4 regions of the Aminobacter sp. BE322 genome follow, and region 4 is predicted to be linked to each of the others. Evidence: riboswitches for the same ligand, from Rfam matches in the RefSeq annotation. Region 4 holds a riboswitch; each other region holds the start of a gene.

Region 1 (2,192 bases), on a different contig from region 4:
ACGCCACGGGCGATGTCGATTGTCGAGATGCGTTTCGAACGGGCCGGAGCCAGGTCGGCGGACAGTTGGATCGTCATGGATATCACTTTGCAGTCTGGAGCGTTCTTGCGCCAATGCAGTACTATAATGGTTTAAACTGGGCGGTAGTGAGTAGAGTTGCGGCCGATGCACAGAGTTTCAGCGAACCGCGCAGCAAACGCGGCCATCGCGATCGCTTCACGGATATTAAGGGGCCATGCCTGCGTAGGGCTGGTGTCCGAGGGGCAGCCCTTGGGTACCGCAACATCGGTGCCGGCAGATGCATGGTCGTTTTCGATTTTGACTTGTAAGACGGCGAAAATGGCCGCCATCTCGACGCCGTCGACCCAGACATCCACGGTCGTGCGATTGTGATTTCTCTCCAGAAGGGGATTGAATACCGGGTGGAGCGAGAGGTGATTATGACGGCGCGCATCATGTCGCTGACAGAGGAACTGGTGGCGCGCTGCCATCGCGACGTCTCCGACGAGGGGCCGGACCCTGCCGCGCAGCATCTCGACGAAGACGACTATGCAAGGATGATCGAGGAGACCTTGGCCAGCCGTCCGGACGACGGTCCGCTGTGGCTTTTCGCCTACGGGTCGCTGATCTGGAAGCCGGAGGTGGAGCACACCGAGGAGAAGGTGGCGCTGGCGCGCGGCTGGCATCGTTCATTCTGCGTCAACATGACCCGCTGGCGGGCCACCCAAGCCCAGCCCGGGCTCATGATGGCGATGGATCGGGGCGGCCAGTGCAAGGGCGTGGCGCTGCGGCTCATGGATGGCGACCGCCGCCAGCAGCTGGACAAGCTGTTCCGTCGCGAGATGACGCTGAAGCCGTCGACCTACAAGCCGCGCTGGCTGAAGCTCGCCACAGCGGAGGGGCCGCTCGTCGCGCTCGGCTTCGTCGCCAACCGCAAGGGGCGCGCGTATGCCGGCGGCATTTCCGAGGACGAAGTGGTGGAGCGCATCGCCACGAGCTGCGGACACTGGGGCTCGGCCGCCGACTATCTCTACAATGTCGTGAAAAACCTCGAGCAGCGGGCAATCCACGACCGGCATCTGTGGCGCCTGCAGCATCTGGTCGCCGAGCGGATTGCGGCGAGAGCCTAGTGGGCCGACGCCGCATTCGCGCCTCCCGGCGTCGGAATTTGGTTTGCCGCTCCCGGCTTTTGTTTCTATAATTGCCGCCATCGTCGGTTCCGTTCGGAATCAAGAGGGAATGCGGTGAGGGCGTTTTTTGCCCGAAGCCGCGGCTGCCCCCGCAACTGTATGCGGTTAGCTCTCCCCAAAGGCCACTGAAGCTTGCTTCGGGAAGGCGGGGAAGGGTGTCGATCCGCAAGCCAGGAGACCTGCCGGCGACGGGAAATGAACTCTGTGCCCTCGGGTGGAGGGCGAAAGGACATCGACATGACGACTGTTTCTTCCGCGATCGGCGCCGGCGTTTCTGCTCAGTCGCGCAACATGCAGCTTGCCATGGCGGCGCTGCTCGGCCTGTTCTTCGTCGGTTTCCTCGGCTTCTCGCAGATGGAAGTGGTGCACAACGCCGCCCACGACTACCGCCACTCGATGGGCTTTCCCTGCCACTGACGAAGGCCTTCCGACATGTCTGTCTTTCGCAACGTCGTGTTCGTCGCGGCGATCAGCGGCCTATTGGCCGGCGTGATCCTGGCTGCGCTTCAGACCTATTCGACCGATCCGCTGATCTTCAAGGCAGAAACCTACGAGAACGCCGGCGGCCATGACCATCTCGCGGCGCCGGCCGCCGGGACCGAAATGTCCGCCCCGGCCGCCGACGCCCAAGCTGCGGCACCGCAGGAGCCCGAGGCGGAGGCCTGGGCGCCAGCCGACGGTATCGAGCGTTTCGCCTATTCGGCGCTCGCCAACGTGGTGAGCGGCGTGGCCTTCGCCCTGATCCTGGTCGCGGCCTCCGAGTTTGCCGGCGGCATCGCCAACTGGCGCCAGGGCGTGTTCTGGGGCTTTGCCGGCTTCGCCGTGTTCACGCTCGCGCCCGGCCTCGGATTGCCGCCGGAACTGCCGGCAATGCCGGCCGCCGATCTCGGCGACCGCCAGGTCTGGTGGACGCTCACGGTGCTCGCCACCGCCGCGGGCCTCGCGCTCATCGCATTCCGCAAGTCGCTGCCGCTCGCCATCCTGGGCGTCGCCCTGATCGTC
Region 2 (2,192 bases), on a different contig from region 4:
GTAGTAGTGGTTGACGCGCGGGCCGACGGCCTGGACGAGCAGGCGCATCGGCTTGCCGCCGACGTCGACGAAGCCTTTTACACGCAGCACGTTTTCTTCCTCCGCGGCGGTGGCGACGCGCTTGGCGAGTTCTTCCGGGCTGGCGATCGAGGGGATCTCGATGACGAAGGTGTCGAAGTCGTCGTGCTCGTGGTCGAAGGCGCCGTCATGGTGGGTCTTGCGGTTCTCGATGTCGTCCTCGACGGCGAGGCCGAGGCCGAGCAGCACCGACGGATCGACCTTGCCATGCGCCGACGGCACGATCTTGACCGCGCGTGCCAGATGCTCGCCGACGATGGCGCTGGCACGCGCATGGCCGGCCTCGTCGAGCAGGTCGGACTTGGACAGGATGATGAGGTCGGCGCAGGCGACCTGGTCCTCGAACACTTCTTCGACCGGATCGTCATGGTCGAGCGAATCATCGGCCAGGCGCTGGGCGGCGAGCGCCTCCATGTCGGAGGCAACATTGCCGTCGGCAAGTGCGGGGCCGTCGACCACGGCGATGACGCCATCCACTGTGACGCGGCTCTTCACCGTCGGCCACTGGAAGGCCTGCACCAGGGGCTTGGGCAAAGCGAGGCCCGAGGTCTCGATCAGGATGTGGTCGACCTTCGGCGTGCGCGACAGAATCTGGTCGAGGGCCGGCACGAAGTCGTCGGCGACCGTGCAGCAGATGCAGCCGTTGGCGAGCTCGACGATGTTTTCTTCCGGGCAGGCGTCGATGCCGCAGCCCTTGAGGATCTCGCCGTCGATGCCGACGTCGCCGAATTCGTTGACGATGATGGCGAGGCGCTTGCCCTTGGAGTTCTCGAGGATGTTGCGGAGCAGGGTGGTCTTGCCGGCGCCGAGAAAGCCGGTGACGACGGTGCAGGGAACGCGTTCGACGGAGGCGGTCATTTGTCTTCCTTGATGAGAGCAAGTGGTGGGATGCGCGCGACGAGGCCGCGCTTGAGGCTGTCGGGACGGCCGCGCCAGGGGATGAGGCCGTCGGTCGAGGTGGCGAAGAGCCTTGCGCCGGTGACGAGGTCTTCGCCCGACGAGATGGTGAGATCGCCGAAGACGTAGCTCCAGGCGCCGTCGCGGATGAGCGCGGCGCTCAGTCGGCGCTTGCAGTTGCCGAGGCATTCGACGGTGCGCACGGCGACGTCGCCGCCGGCTGCGATACGGGCGTGCTCGGCAAGTTTCGCGCCGGCGCGGGGATGGGCGTCAGAGCCCGTCTCGTCGCGGCAGGAGGAGCAGACGAGGATGGTCACGTCGCAAGCAGGCGTGCCGGCTGCGTCGCAGCACGCGTCCGAAGTCCCGACCGGAAAATTGTCGTCGAAGTCCAAAATCCAGGCTCCCTGCCCGGGACACCCGCCAGGCGATCGGATCACAGTCTCAGACGGCAGGTCTCCTGGCTTGCGGATCGTCGCCGTCGCCCGCCTTCCCGGGAAATCTCCCAGTGGTCTTCGAGCTCGGCTCTTCGCTCACAGTTGCGGGGACAGCCGCGGAGTTGGCCGAAAAAGCCGCACCGCATTCCCTCTTAGCCTCCGCCTTTGCGGGCGGAGGACCGTCGACTGGCGATTTAGGCGGTAGGCAGGGTTGGAGTCAACGCAGCGGAGCGACCAACAATGTCGCTCAGCGCCGGCCCTAGGTCGCCGGCGGGCGTCACCTCGATGCGCTCGAGGCCGAGCCAGTCGCGCATCTGTTTGAGTTCTTCATAGAGTTCGGCTGCGGTTTCGGCCGGGGCACATGGTTCCGAATAGACCGCGTGAACGCGCAGCACGCCCGCCGGGCGATCGGCCTTCAGGTCGATGCGGGCGACGATGCGCTCGCCGAGCAGGAACGGCAGCACGTAGTAGCCGTACTGGCGCTTGTCCGCCGGGGTGTAGATCTCGATGCGATAGCGGAAGTCGAACAACTTCTCGGTACGGGTGCGTTCGAATACGAGCGGATCGAAGGGCGCGAGCAGGGCGCGTGCCTGGATCTTGCGTGGGACACGCGCCCCGGCGTGGAGATAGGCCTGCCGGTTCCAGCCTTCGACCCGCACCGGAACCAGTTCGCCCATCTCTACCAATTCCTCGAGCCGGTCCTTCATGTCGGCCGGCGACAGGCGAAAGTAGTCGCGCAGGCAGATGGCGGTGGCGACGCCGTGGGCGCGGGCGGAAATCCTG
Region 3 (2,192 bases), 200 kb from region 4:
TCGAGCGCTCGTCGAACCGTGTCGGCGCGCGCGCCGGCGTCGAGATCGACATGGGCGAGAAATTCGGCGGCGAGGTCTCGGCGGGCTGGATCGCCGAGGACTTCGACGACGACCGCCTGGACACGATTTCCGCAGCCACGCTCGCGGCCGATCTCCGCTGGTCGCCGATCCGCGGCACCATCGTCAGCCTCACCGGCACGACCGTGGTGGAAGGCTCGACGACGCCGGGCCAGAGCGGCTCGGTGCTCTATTCCGGGCGCCTCGCGGTCGAACGCCAGATGCGGGCCAACCTCACCGGGTTTGCCGCGGCCGGCACAGGCTGGCGCGACTATGCCGGCTCGGACGAGCGCGAGCTGACGCTGACCGCGGAAGCCGGGCTGACTTGGTGGCTCAACCGCTACGCCGGCCTGACCGGCCGCTTGAGGCACGAAGCGCTCGACAGCACGCGCGCCGGCCGCGACAGCAGCACCAACAGCGTGTTCGTCGGGCTGAGGGTACAGCGCTAGGTCTTCCCGGTGGCCGACATCGTCGAAATGGCGGCCTTCAGCACCTCCTCGCCCGGGCCGGAATAGACCTCGCTCATGATGAGATCGGCGAGCGGCAGGCGGCTTGCCCAACCATGCCGCTCCAGGTCCGGCCGCGCGGCGAACTCCGACACGCGGCCGACGCACAGATAGGCCACCGGCGTGACGTGTTCGGGAATGCCGAGCAGCCTTTTCAGCGCCTCGCGGTCGAGGATGCTGACCCATCCGACGCCGATGCCCTCGGCACGGGCCGCCAGCCAGAAGTTCTGCACCGCGCAGACCGTGCTGTAGAGGTCCATCTCGGGGTTGTGCCAGCGACCGAGCGGCGAGTGCTGCGACCGGCTGCGGTCGCAGGTCACGACCAGGTTGAGCGGCGTCTCCGCGATGCCTTCGAGCTTGAGCTTGCGGTAGAGCGCCTGCCGCTCCTCGGCGATGTGCGGCAGTTCCTGCCCGCGCGCGGCGAGGAAGAGCTCGCGCACCTGCTCCCTGCGGCCAGGATCGCGGATGACGATGAAGTTCCACGGCTGCATGAAGCCGACCGAGGGCGCGTGATGTGCCGCCATCAGCAGGCGCGCCAGCTGGGCATCGTCGATCGGATCGGGCAGGAAATGGCTGCGCACGTCGCGGCGCGTGAAGATGGCGCGGTACACGGCATGCTGCGCCGCCGCATCGAAACAGCCCGTAATGGCATGGGTATGGTCGGCCGGCATCGCGTGTCCCCTGGCGAGCATATCGGTTTCCGCCGCCTGACCATGCGGTGGACGATTTCTGCCGGGCCGGTCTTCTGGCTCGAGTTCAACCCGCCTCCGGCGCCTTCCCGTCCTGCGGACAGTGGCTTTTGCCGATGCGGTCCCTCTCACAGCGTTGGGCACGCCACGGATTTGCACCGTGTTCCCGATTCTCCCGCATCGCTGCGGGCACCTGGCAGCACATGTCTACACGGCCCTGAGGCCGAAAACCACCGCGCCGCGCGCCCAAATCTGACGCGCGGGCGACATTCATGGGAAGGTCAGCGACCCGGCTTCATCTCGCCGAGCAGGCTTTCGATGACGCCAGCCATGCGCTCGTTGATATCGGCGCGCGACAGCGCGAAGGCGACGTTGGCCTCGACGAAACCCTCCGGCGAACCGCAGTCGAAGGTGCGGCCGCGGTAGTGATAGCCGTAGAAGGCCTGCTGCTTCTCGAGCTTGAGCATCGCGTCGGTGAGCTGGATCTCGTCGCCGGCGCCGCGCTCCTGGTTGGCGAGGATGCCGAAGATCTCCGGCTGCAGGATGTAGCGGCCGTTGATGAACAGGTTCGACGGCGCCGTGCCGGGCTTGGGCTTCTCCACCATGCCGTCGATGCGGAAGCCGGTATGGACGGTATCGCCCTTGCCGACGATGCCGTATTTGTGCGCCTCGGCGGGATCGCATTCCTGCACGGCGATGATGTTGTTGCCGGTCTCGTTGTAGAGCTCGACCATCTCGCGCATGCAGCTCTTCTCGGACTGCATGATCATGTCGGGCAGAAGCAGCGCGAACGGCTCGTTGCCGACGAGTTCGCGCGCGCACCAGACCGCGTGGCCGAGGCCGAGCGGCACCTGCTGGCGGGTGAACGAGGTCTGGCCCGGCGCCGGCTGCAGGCGCTGCAGCCTTTCGAGCTGTTCGCCCTTTCCGCGCTGGGCAAGCG
Region 4 (2,192 bases):
AGGTTGATGTCGTTGGACACCGCGCGCTGCGGCGGGGCGGCGAAGGTCACGTCGCGGTTGCAGCTCCTGACGGTGACCGGAAAGTCATCCGCCAGGGCGGTGGTGCAGGTCGCAAGGACTGCGGCGGCAAAAATCGTCAGGCGCATGGATGCTCCTCGGCTTGGCGGGTTCAGCGTTCGAGATGGAAGGAAAAGCGCGGGCGGCCGGTGACCGGGTGATCGTCGAGGGTGGCGCCCACGGCGAAGTTCTCGCGGATGCGCTCGGGCGTGAGGATGTCGGCCGGCTTGCCGCAGGCCACCGTGCGGCCGCCGTCCATGACCAGCACGCGGTCCGCATAGGCCGAGGCGAGCGCCAGGTCGTGCAGCGAGACCACCACGGTGCAGCCGAGATTGCGAAGCAGTTCGAGCACTTCGAGCTGATGGCGGATGTCGAGGTGATTGGTCGGCTCGTCCAGGATCAACAGGTCGGGCCGCTGCACCAGGGCGCGCGCGATCATGGCGCGCTGCTTCTCGCCGCCCGACAGCGAGCCGAAATCGCGCGCGGCGAGGCGGGTGAGGCCGAGCAGGGACAACGCAGCCTCGACGCGAAGATAGTCGTCGGCCGCGGTTCCGACGCGGGCGGCGTGCGGGGTGAGGCCGAGCTCGACGATCTCGGCCACGGTCAGGCCGAAGTCCGAGGCCGGCTCCTGCAGCACGGTGGCGATGCGGCGGGCGCAGTCGCGCGGCTTCATTTTCCAGATGTCCTTGCCGTCGAGCCTGACCGTGCCACCGGTCGGCCGGTGGTAGCGGTAGAGGCAGCGCAGCAGGCTCGACTTGCCGGCGCCGTTGGGGCCGACGATGGCCAAGAGCTCCGCCGGTGCGACGCGCACGGTCACGGGCTGGAGGATCGGCTTCGACGCGCGCGGGCCCCATGAGAGGCCGTCGAGTTCGAGCAATGCCGGGGTGGAGCCTACGAGGCGACTAGGGCCGTGGACGCGATCGAGCATGCCCTGTCTCCGTGACGTGGCGGAGGGGGCGGAACGATCCGATCGGCGATCCGAAAAAGGCAGTCGCAACCATCATCATCTCCGCGGCACACCCCGGCCGGTTGAATTCACCTGATGATGGCAGGTCTCCTGGCTTGCGGGTTTCGGCGCCTCGGAGCCTTCCCGGCCTTGCGGCCAGTGGCATTCTTCCGGCTTGCTATCCGCTCACAGTTGCGGGGGCAGCCACGGTTTCGCGTCGACGACGTCTCACCGTGTTCCCATTTAATCCGCTGCCCGAACCAGGCAGCAGGAACCATCGCCGCTGTGGCTATCGCAACGGCAGTGCGCTGGCAAGCCGGGAAAACGTCATGCCGCCTGCTGGATTGCGTCACGCCGGTCGAGCGCGAAGGAAATGACGGCCACGGCGAAGGCGGAAAGCGCGATCGCCGCGCCGACGAAGGGCAGGTCGGCATAACTCACGCCCATCGAGATCGCCGCACCGCCCGCCCAGGCGCCGGCGGCATTGCCGGCGTTGAAGGCGCCCTGGTTCAGCGTGGCGGCGAGGTTCGGTGCTTCCGAGGCGGTCTCGACGACGCGCATCTGCATCGGCGGCACGATGACGAAGGTGATGACGCCCCAGAGGAAGACGAGCAGGATTGCGGCAGGTGCCGAATGGCTGAGGCCGGCGAAGGCGACGTGGATCATGGCCATCACCACGAGCGCGCCGATGGCCGTCGGCATCAGCTTCCAGTCGGCCAGCTTGCCGCCGACGATGTTGCCGATGGTCATGCCGCCGCCGAACAAAAGCAGGATCCAGGTGACGGAATCGACCGACAGGCCGGTGACGTCGGTCAGGATCGGCTTGATGTAGGTGAAGACGGCAAACAGGCTGCCCGAGGCGAGCGCCGAGATGATCATGGCGAGCCACACCTGCAGCTTGCCCAGCACCTTGACCTCGCCTGCCACGCCGCCCTTGCCGGGAGGGGCGACGCCCGCCGGCACCAGAAAGGCAATCGCCGCGACCGAGATCAGGCCGATGACGACGACGGCGTAGAAGGTCATGCGCCAGCCGAAGGCTTCGCCGAGCGCCGTGCCGCCGGGCACGCCGAGGATATTGGCAAGCGTCAGGCCGGCGAACATCAGCGCAATCGCGCTGGCACGCTTGTTGGCCGGCACCAGGCTTGCCGCCACCACCGAGCCGATGCCGAAGAAGGCGCCGTGGCCGAGG

Evidence for each region. Region 4 has a riboswitch for cobalamin ahead of J2X50_RS04115 (ABC transporter ATP-binding protein). Riboswitches for the same ligand answer to the same signal wherever they lie in the genome.
Region 1: another riboswitch for cobalamin. It lies ahead of J2X50_RS01860 (CbtB domain-containing protein); the one in region 4 lies ahead of J2X50_RS04115 (ABC transporter ATP-binding protein).
Region 2: another riboswitch for cobalamin. It lies ahead of J2X50_RS02030 (DUF1636 family protein); the one in region 4 lies ahead of J2X50_RS04115 (ABC transporter ATP-binding protein).
Region 3: another riboswitch for cobalamin. It lies ahead of bluB (5,6-dimethylbenzimidazole synthase); the one in region 4 lies ahead of J2X50_RS04115 (ABC transporter ATP-binding protein).

What each region holds. Positions count from the first base shown of each region.
Region 1 is NZ_JBNPXB010000001.1:380,156-382,347, reverse strand. It holds gene J2X50_RS01875 (heparan-alpha-glucosaminide N-acetyltransferase) at 1-77, opposite strand, end outside; gene J2X50_RS01870 (hypothetical protein) at 132-491, opposite strand; gene J2X50_RS01865 (gamma-glutamylcyclotransferase) at 456-1,130, shown strand; cobalamin riboswitch at 1,198-1,391, shown strand; gene J2X50_RS01860 (CbtB domain-containing protein) at 1,428-1,607, shown strand; gene J2X50_RS01855 (CbtA family protein) at 1,623-2,192, shown strand, end outside.
Region 2 is NZ_JBNPXB010000001.1:414,443-416,634, reverse strand. It holds gene cobW (cobalamin biosynthesis protein CobW) at 1-936, opposite strand, end outside; gene J2X50_RS02030 (DUF1636 family protein) at 933-1,367, opposite strand; cobalamin riboswitch at 1,406-1,608, opposite strand; gene J2X50_RS02025 (winged helix-turn-helix domain-containing protein) at 1,604-2,192, opposite strand, start outside.
Region 3 is NZ_JBNPXB010000002.1:212,855-215,046, forward strand. It holds gene J2X50_RS05085 (outer membrane beta-barrel protein) at 1-506, shown strand, start outside; gene bluB (5,6-dimethylbenzimidazole synthase) at 503-1,234, opposite strand; cobalamin riboswitch at 1,282-1,464, opposite strand; gene galU (UTP--glucose-1-phosphate uridylyltransferase GalU) at 1,534-2,192, opposite strand, start outside.
Region 4 is NZ_JBNPXB010000002.1:11,501-13,692, reverse strand. It holds gene J2X50_RS04120 (ABC transporter substrate-binding protein) at 1-146, opposite strand, end outside; gene J2X50_RS04115 (ABC transporter ATP-binding protein) at 170-985, opposite strand; cobalamin riboswitch at 1,087-1,297, opposite strand; gene J2X50_RS04110 (MFS transporter) at 1,331-2,192, opposite strand, start outside.